3 regions of the Paenibacillus guangzhouensis genome follow, and region 3 is predicted to be linked to each of the others. Evidence: predicted binding sites of a transcription regulator. Region 3 holds the regulator's gene; each other region holds the start of a gene.
The links. The regulator Rex, encoded in region 3, represses fermentation and respiration genes when NADH is low (regulators of the CRP and FNR family bind a similar motif). The targets are predictions, from matches to a motif close to TTGTGAAATATTTCACAA.

Region 1 (3,287 bases), 1.2 Mb from region 3:
AACTCAGGCCGTGTGATCCCGTCCCAGAGATTCCCCATGCTGTAGGCTTCATCCCCTACGAACTGGTGACAAGGGAATAGCTCGCCCCACGGCGTGACCGCGAGATATTCTGTGCCTGAGCCGCAGCCGGTGATGCGCTTCTGGATGCAAGGGCCTTCGGAGAGGTCCAGCATGTAATGATAGAAAGTAAACCCTCTACCTTGTTCGTCCCGATCGATCATTTCCTTGGCGAGAATCTCGTATTGATTGTAAATCTCCGGGAGATCTTCCTCGGTAAGTGCATATGGCTCCCGCGGGTCACAAATGACTGGCTCCATCGAGATTTTATCGAATCCAAGGTCTGCGATATGGAAAATGTCATTCGTGAAATCGACATTGTTGCGTGTATAGGTTCCTCTTACATAATATTCTTGGTCGCCGCGTTTCCGGATGAATTCTTGGAACTTCGGAACGATATGATCATAGCTTCCTTTTCCGGTCACAGTTGTGCGGAGTCGGTCGTGAACCTCTTTTCTGCCGTCCAAGCTTAATACAACATTGTACATTTCCTGATTTAAGAATTCAGTAACCTCATCATTCAGCAGCATGCCGTTCGTCGTGAAGGTAAAGCGGAATTTTTTCTTGTATTCCTTCTCCTTGCTTCTTGCATAAGCCACGATCTGCTTGACCACCGTCCAAGCCATCAGCGGTTCCCCACCGAAGAAGTCAATATCAAGGTTGCGATGATGACCCGAATGTTCCAGCAGGTAATCGATCGCTTTCTGTCCAACCTCATAGCTCATAAGCGCGCGGTCGCCGTTGTACTTCCCTTGGCTTGCGAAGCAATAATCGCAAGACAAATTACAAGTATGCGCGACATTAAGACAGAGTGCCTTCACATACGTCTTACGATTTTTCAGATCGATGGAGAGATCCTCATACGGATCCTGGGTGAATAGCTGCCCCTGGCTTTTCAGCTCCTCAACCTCCGCAATGGTGCCTCGAATGCTCTCTTCAGTAATGGCCGGATCATATTCATATTTCTCCAGCATGAAGGATAAGATCTCGTCCGGGGACGTTTGCTCATACAACGCAATGACATCATACGCCAAGTCGTCGACCACATGCACCGAGCCGCTATAGGTATCGAGCACGATGTTATATCCGTTAAGTTGATATTGATGAATCATTCTGTGAATCAAACTCCTTTTTGCCTGCAAATTGACACGGTTCAAAAAAATAGCCGCCCATCGACAGCGCAGTGGGCGGTGAATGAAATGCCAAAAACCTATTTGTTCATTGCGTTCTCACAACGCTGGTTCGCAACGCCGCAGGACGTCTTGCAAGCCGACTGGCAAGATGTCTGGCATGCCCCGCATCCGCCGTGCTTAGCCGTATCCATCAGTGTACGTGTGCTTAGTGTTACGATTCTTTTCATCCTAAATAACTCCTCTGTCAATTCAATTGGTTCAACCCTGTTCAGAATATAATGTGAATGAATTCACTTTATTTCCTTTTCCAAGGGTAGCAACGACCGTGGATGTACGTCAATCAAATCGATCACACCCGCGCTCGCCATCATTTTGTATTGATTTCATACCAAAAAGTGGTTAAAATGTGTGGAATCACATCATAGGAGGATGAATGAGTGTCCAATGAAATCAAGCATCACGTGGACTACCCGATGGTGCACATTCCTGGGGGAAACGTTGCATTGCGAGACGATCGCATCAAGAAAACATGGAGATCGGAGATCAAACCGTTTCTTCTCGCCCCCTATCCTGTCACGATAGAACAATATCTTGCCGTCACAGGTCAACCCGCTTCCGTAACCGCTGAGGATCTGACACCTGTCGTCAATATCTCATGGCATGAGGCTATCGCGTATTGTAATCAACTCTCGCAGCAAGCTGGACTCCTACCTTGTTATTCCGTAAGCTCAGATGGCGAGCATGTCACTTGGCATGAGGAAGCGAACGGTTATCGACTTCCGACCGAAGCCGAGTGGCAATATGCATGTAAAGCCGGAACCACGGCCTATCAATATGGAGAGCTGCATGAGATTGCTTGGTATCATGATAATTCCGAAGGCAGACGTCATAATGTAGGCCAAAAAGCGCCAAATGCCTGGGGGTTGTACGATATGCTGGGGAATGTCTGGGAATGGTGCTATGATCTCTATGATACCGAAGTATACGGTACCTACCGTATTTTCCGTGGAGGCAGCTGGGCTGAAGAGGCCCGGGGATGCGGGTCGACGTGCCGCAGACGCAGCCACCCCACCCTCCGTATCGACGATCTTGGCTTCCGTCTTGCCCGTTCGATATAACGATAGAGAAGACACGGAGATCGCTTCCGTGTCTTCTAAGGTCTATCCGCCTCGTCTATAAGTTCTTCCAAATATGAAAGGCTATTCGTTCCCCTTGAAATAGATCCTGCCCTTCCATATCCAACAACGGACCAAATCTCAGCTCGAAATCTTTGTTCTTATCGAAGTGATTCGCTGGCACAAGCAAAACCGCCATCGTCTCTACGCTTTCGCCCGCTTGTAACACCTCGCTAGTCTTCGGCGCTAACGTTTGCGTTGCCTTCACCGTCGCGGACGATTGCGGCAACGAGAGCAATACAGCCAAATCACTTAGCTTTAGCAATTCCGACGAATCATTCTGGATCCGATATTTCGCTGTTAACGCAACAACCCCCTGATCCCCAAATCCCGAGAAAGAGCTGCTATGTGCCGCATCGATCTTCAGCTTCGCCCATTGATATCCTTCGAGCGTAATCTTGATGTTACTCACTTGATCGCTTCGCTTGGGCTCGAAGGTAAAGAGCACCTGCTTCTCGGCAATATTTTGCGTCGTTAGCAGATCGGAATAAGGCTGTTCTTGCGGCTTCTTCGTTCCGCTGTCTTGATCCTCTTTCAACAGGAAATCACGGCCGCCAATTCGCAGCATATTGACCTTAGGTTGTTCGGGCAAGAAAAATAACAGCTTTTTTGTTATGCCATCCTTATAGTTGAGCAAGAGCGTATAATCCGAAATCGTGTATGTTCCAGAGGCATTGGATTCAGACATAACCCTCGTGGATATGCCGGATTTATCGCCTGAATCCGAACCGTCCGATGTGAATCCGTTGAAGCTGCTGTCCGCGAAGTACCCGTCTTTGGCGAAGACATATGTGAGCGAGCTTGCCAATCCACTGCCAGCACTTGATGAGTAACTGAACGATTCGTATTTGCCTTGCAGCTTCAAGCCGCTGGCTGGCGCGTATTTCGTATATTTATCACCATCAATCTCCAGTTCTGTATC
Region 2 (3,287 bases), 190 kb from region 3:
TTTTTTCCAAGTATTGCGTACTTCCTTTTTCGAAATAAATTTTATTTGGAACTTTGAACCATTGCATATTCACAGTACGATGCGCCACCCTTTTCACGTTGATGAGATTGACTGCCGTAACGTTCGAGGATGTCGAGTTACGTCCATACGATCCGCAACCTAGCGTGAGTGAAGGCAAGTTGGTATTATAAATATCTCCGATCGCACCGTGCGTCGAAGGGGAGTTCACGATAATCCGGCCTGTCTGCAGACGATCCGCGAAGCGAGCGATAACATCTTGGTCGTTCGAATGAATCGCCGACGAGTGACCCATACCGCCAAAGGCAACCACTTCTGCTGCACGATCGATACCTGCTTGAGCATCTTTCACTTTGTAGCAAGCAAGAACGGGACTTAATTTCTCAGCTGACAATGGGTATTGCGGACCAACGCCTTCCAGTTCAGCGACGAGCATTTTCGTACCTTCCGGAACTTTAATGCCTGCCATTTCAGCGATTTTCGTTGCTGGTTGACCTACGATCACTGGGTTCACCGCGCAAGTATCGCCTTTCATCGCGCTGCCAGTCAATTTCGCAGTTTCTTCTTTTGTTAAGAAGTAGCACCCGTTATCTGTCATCGCTTTTTTAACTTTATTGTAGATCGGCTCTTCAATGATCACCGCTTGTTCGGAAGCACAGATCATGCCGTTGTCAAATGTTTTGGATAGAATAAGATCCGTTACCGCTTGTTCAATGTTCGCTGTCTTCTCAATGAATGCCGGCACGTTACCCGGTCCAACGCCAAGAGCTGGTTTACCGCAGCTGTATGCCGCTTTGACCATACCGGATCCGCCTGTCGCTAAGATGAGCGCCACATCAGGATGATGCATCAGGGAATCGGTTGCTTCCATCGAAGGGAACTCAATCCATTGAATGCAATTTTCCGGTGCGCCATGTGCGATTGCTGCATCGCGTAGAATGCGTGCCGCCTCCACACTACATTTCTGTGCGGATGGATGGAATCCGAAAATAATCGGGTTGCGAGTCTTGATGGAAATAAGTGCTTTGAACATTGTAGTCGATGTTGGATTCGTTACTGGCGTAATCCCCATTACGATCCCGACTGGTTCAGCGATCTTCTGGAAGTTCTCGAAGGAATTGTCTTCGATCACACCAACGGTTTTATCATATTTAATGCTGTGGTAGATGTACTCGGTCGCAAAAATGTTCTTCGTAATTTTATCTTCATATACACCACGACCTGTTTCTTCAACAGCCATTTTCGCGAGTGCCATGTGCTTGTCGAGTCCTGCGAGCGCCATCGCCTGAACGATATTATCGATTTGTTCTTGATTGAATCCCATAAATTCATTCAATGCTGATTTTGCGTTCTTTACAAGGGAGTTGATATGTTCTTGCACAGTAGGTACAGTTTTTTCGGCTTTTGATGTTTCTGTTTTCATTGCCATTTTCTCCATCCTCCATTTTAGCCCATTATTTGGCACTTCGAGATACCACCATTTTAAAATAATGTTCTCGAAATTTCTACTTTTTTCTTACGTTTGCCTTACAACTTGATCATACCGTATTGTTCCCGGAATATCTACGTGAAATCATTCACAAAGTGTGAACATATTGTGAAACAATTCACATGAGTGTTTCTTTCCTTGTCCCTTTCTTCATCGTCAGTGATTTTTTCCACAAATGTTTACTGAATATTCAAAATTACATAAAAATTAACGCTATTATGTGATCAAAAACGTGTTAAAATAAGTTTGTGAAGAAATGCACATCCTATTTTTTAACAACACAAAAAGTGAATATCCAGAGGAGGGAAATGATATGACACTTCTATCTCCAACCGATCTAGAAAGAACAGGCAACACTAGCGTATTCTCAGACACCAACTTCAATCGGTTATCTGTCGTCATGAAAGAACGAATTTTTCCGGAGGGATCCCATTTATTCTGGGAGGGCGATCCGACTGATAAATTGTTCTACATTAGCAAAGGCCGCGTTAAAATAACCAAATCGACAGATGAGGGCAAAGAGCTAATTATGTATATGTACCAAGCTGGGGACTTAGTCGGGAATGTAGACCCATTCAACCAAGGCAAACACAGCTTCACGGCAGAAGTCATGGAAGAGACTGAGATTGGTATTATCGAGCAGAAGGATCTTGAGCTTCTACTCTGTCAGCACTGCGACTTCTCCATTGAGTTCATGAAATGGATGGGACAGCATCATCGCCTGACACAGACGAAATTCCGTGACTTAATGCTCTATGGGAAGCCAGGTGCATTATGCTCCACATTGATTCGACTCAGCAACTCGTATGGTGAACCTCACGGTGAGCACATTCTAATTAACAAGAAAGTTACACATACGGACTTATCCAATATGATCGGTGCGACCCGTGAGAGCGTAAACCGCATGCTCAGCGACTTACGCAAGAAGGATGCCATTGAATACGAAGGCGGACTCATCGTTATTAAAGACATTAAGCAGCTGCAAGAAATTTGCCATTGCGAGAAATGTCCATTGTCCATCTGCCGCATCTAAAAATAAAGACCGCCTAGCATCACATGTAGGTGGTCTTTATTTTGTCTTATATTCAAATGTAAATCTTGCACCGCCTTGAGGAGATTCCAGACATTCGACCTTCGTCTGTAGTTTATCTGCAATATGCTTGCATATCGCAAGCCCAATTCCAGTCATCCCCGCTTCCCCAATGTAATTCCGTTCAAATACTGATTCGCGTTCAGCAATGGGCACCCCCGGCCCGTCGTCATCAACGATCATTCGAAATCCGTTCGGCACTTGTTCGAGCGTAACAGTCACTTCCGATGCGGCATACCGTACAGCATTCTGCAGATAATTCATGATCAACTGAAAAATTTGCTCCGCGGGTACAACATGCTCTATGGATGCAATCTGCAATTCGATCTTCACTTGGCGTTCAGCTGCCACGGGTCCGAGGAGCTGTACAGCTTGCTCTACTAGCTCGCTCACATCTACCTGCGTCATCTTCCACGCTTCATCTAACGTCTCGAGTCTCGTAAGCTGCAGGAGCTTATCGACCAACTGAATCAGACGCTTCGATTCCTTCGATACAACATCTACCCCTTTCTCAACCGAGACAACCTGATCCTTGATCGCCTCTGCGTAGCCTTGAATAGACATTAATGGCGTTCGCAATTCATGCGATATATTTTGAAGAAATTCCGTCTGCTGTTGATGATGCCTACCAATACGCTCGGACATGGACTGAAACGTATCCATCAATTGCCCAATTTCTGTATGATCACC
Region 3 (3,287 bases):
TGAAATCGGCCTTCATTCCTTCACGTAACACACCCGTTACATGTTCTAATCCGATCGATTTCGCTCCATAGACTGTGCCAAGACGAAGAGCTTCTAATGCAGGTACGGCCGTCGGATCACCCGATACTCCTTTATGGATCAATGCAGCGAGACGCATTTCTTCGAACATATCGAGATTGTTGTTGCTCGCTGCGCCATCTGTACCAAGCGATACGGTTACCCCTGCTTTTAACAAATCTGTTACTCTCGCGACCCCACTCGCAAGCTTTAGGTTGCTACCAGGGTTATGCGATACACTTACATTATACCGAGCAAGGGTCTCAATTTCCTCATCATTCAAATGTACGGCATGCGCAACAAGCGTCGGACGCGTAAACACGCCAAGCTTCTCCAAATGCGCTACAGGGCGAAGACCGTATTCGTTCACGTTCTGCTGGACTTCTGCAGCTGTCTCCGACATATGCGTGTGCATAGGCAGGTCGAGATCATGCGCAGCTTGAACGAACTTCTCAATAAAGGCTGGAGGACACGTATAAGGCGCATGCGGCGACATCATGGTCGTAATTCTGCCATCTGCTTTCCCATGCCAATCTTTCGCGAATCGAACAGCCTCTGCAAGCTTCGCCTGTTGAACATCCTCAGGACATAGACCGATCGCACCACGCATCAGAACCGCACGAATGCCGGACTCGTCCGTTACTTTTGCAACTTGATCCATATGATCATACATATCTAGGAATGTCGTCGTACCGCCCTTTAACATTTCAAGGACAGATAACGATGTGCCCCAATAGACATCCGTGGACGTGAATTTCCCTTCCATCGGCCACATTTTCTCTTGAAGCCATACTTGCAGTGCAAGATCATCCCCGTGACCGCGAAGAAGAGACATCGCTGCATGACCATGTGTATTCATTAATCCAGGCAAGAACAAGAGCCCCTTGCCATCCATGACCTCTGCATCCTCAGGGATGACCAAATCCGCCGGAAGCTGCTCACCTACATAACGAATGTGATCTCCTTCGATCACCATAACCCCATGTATAACCGGTTTATCTTCGTTCATCACGGCAAAATAGCCGTTCTTAATGATCCATAGATTCTTCTTCATCTTCGTCCATATCCTTCCCATTATGCAAGTAGTACGCCAAGCTCAATAAATCTGTTGTAAAATCAGCCGTATGCACGCGCACATGCTGAGGTACTTTTAAGATGACCGGCGCGAAATTCAGAATTGCCTCGACCCCTGCATTGACGAATGCATTGGCTACATTTTGTGCTTCGAGCGCTGGAACCGTAATAATACCGATCCGAACATTATGTTCACGAACCGTTGCTTCCAAATCTTCCATCGGCTGTACCACAATATTGTTGATTTTGGTTCCGATTTTTGGTTGATAAGCATCAAAGACAGCTACAATTTTCATATTATCCTTAAGATATGTATTGTAGTTGCTTAATGCTTGCCCGAGATTACCGGCCCCGACAAGAGCGACATTAATCTGCTGATTCAGCTTTAGAATCTGACGGATTTTCTGAATGAGATAGGCAACATCATAGCCGATCCCTTTACGGCCGAACTCACCAAAATACGCTAAATCTTTACGGATTTGAGCTGGATTCAAATCCAGCTTCAATCCAAGATCTTGCGAAGAGACGGTCAGCACTTCACGCTGCTGCAATTCACTTAAATAACGTAAATAAATGGGAAGACGACGTACAACTGCTTCAGATATTTTCATTGTTTTCATGGATGACTCCCCTCTCTTCCTCGTCCGACAGCCATTCTTGCATGCGAGGCACGATCTGATCCAGGCGCATATGTTCCATCTTCGGCCCGGGTAAAGAATATAAGAAATACTTGCCATAATAAGATTCGATGACGCGGGTGTCATAAATAATGACGATGCCTCGGTCTTGCGCGGTGCGCACCAGTCGGCCAAATCCTTGCTTGAACCGGATCACCGCTTGCGGAACCGATAATTTCATAAATGGATTCTTCTTCTCCTTCTGCAGCAGTTCCGCTTTCGCTTCAATGAGCGGATGATTCGGCGGCTGGAACGGAAGCCTCACAATGGCGAGACAGGTTAGTGCATCGCCTGGGATGTCGACTCCTTCCCAGAAGCTGCTCGTACCAAGAAGAACGGAGGCGGATTGATCTTGAAACCGCCGGGTGAGCTTGCTGCGATTCCCGCTGTCGATCCCTTGTCCAATAACTTGGATTTGATGTGGGCTCAGCAGCTCTTTTAATGGGTCATACACTTGCTTCATCATCCGATAAGAAGTGAATAGGACGAGCATTCTGCCTTGTGTGGCGACAGCTGCATCAGACAGCGACTTCACTAAAGTCTGAATGAAGTGGGCGTCCGGATTCGAGCCTTTGAGCATCGGGAAATCCCGTGGGATGACGACTAACGCCTGCTTCCGATACTGGAATGGCGATGGAAGCACCATGCTCTGAAGTCGCCCTTGATCCTGCGCTTCCTGTAGACCTAACTGCTCAATCATATACTGAAACGATTTATCAACAGATAACGTCGCTGACGTGAGCACGATGCTCTTCTTGCTATCGAAGAAGTATTCCTTCAGCTGTGCGCTCACATCCGCTGGAACGGCGAATAATTGCAAGGATTTGCTGCGGAAATGACCGCTCGCTTCCATCCAGAATACAACATTGGGTTCCTTCATTTTCATGAAATAACGAATATCATCGCGAGCACGTGCCAAATCCTTCACGGTACCAGATAGGTCCGTCACAGCCGCTTGAATGCCGTAATCTTCTTGCACATCACGAAGATCTTGGAGCAATCGTTCTGATTTGCGGACAATTTCATTCAAGAGGGCATTCAGCTGGTCTTCCAGCATGGAGGCCGTATCCCAATCATTTGGCATTTTCTCCGTCTGCAGACGATAGACATATTGTCCCTGCTCTTGGTTCGCATCGCTTGTTCGCTGTGGCATCATACTGAACAGGATTTCCGTTAGTTTGTCCCACATCTCCTTCGCATCGACAAGCTGTGAGTATGAATCCTCGATGATCTCACAAGCCATCTGCGCTTTTTCGTCGGGAATGACATGAAGCCGATTCCGAAGCGTTGGCAATTGGCCATTCTTACTATCCTTAAGCAGACGCAGCAGAATATGAACAAGCCCGAAATACTTCACGTGCAGACCGAGATGTTTCCCGGCAACTTCCTCTAGATGATGCGCCTCATCGATAACCAGATGATCATAGGCAGGCAAGAATCGATGATCTACCTTAATATCTGTGAACAATAAGGAGTGGT

Region 1: a site for Rex is predicted at 1,469-1,486, ahead of scfA (six-cysteine ranthipeptide SCIFF). Genes of this name have one in related genera too.
Region 2: a site for Rex is predicted at 1,614-1,631, ahead of adhE (bifunctional acetaldehyde-CoA/alcohol dehydrogenase). Genes of this name have one in related genera too.

The regions. Positions count from the first base shown of each region.
Region 1 is NZ_CP045293.1:4,102,741-4,106,027, forward strand. Features, by position in the region: gene scfB (thioether cross-link-forming SCIFF peptide maturase) at 1-1,169, opposite strand, end outside; gene scfA (six-cysteine ranthipeptide SCIFF) at 1,268-1,417, opposite strand; gene GCU39_RS18440 (formylglycine-generating enzyme family protein) at 1,628-2,308, shown strand; gene GCU39_RS18445 (copper amine oxidase N-terminal domain-containing protein) at 2,364-3,287, opposite strand, start outside.
Region 2 is NZ_CP045293.1:3,108,280-3,111,566, forward strand. Features, by position in the region: gene adhE (bifunctional acetaldehyde-CoA/alcohol dehydrogenase) at 1-1,447, opposite strand, end outside; gene GCU39_RS14030 (Crp/Fnr family transcriptional regulator) at 1,821-2,540, shown strand; gene GCU39_RS14035 (sensor histidine kinase) at 2,577-3,287, opposite strand, start outside.
Region 3 is NZ_CP045293.1:2,921,398-2,924,684, forward strand. Features, by position in the region: gene GCU39_RS13050 (amidohydrolase) at 1-1,111, opposite strand, end outside; gene GCU39_RS13055 (redox-sensing transcriptional repressor Rex) at 1,086-1,751, opposite strand; gene dinG (ATP-dependent DNA helicase DinG) at 1,729-3,287, opposite strand, start outside.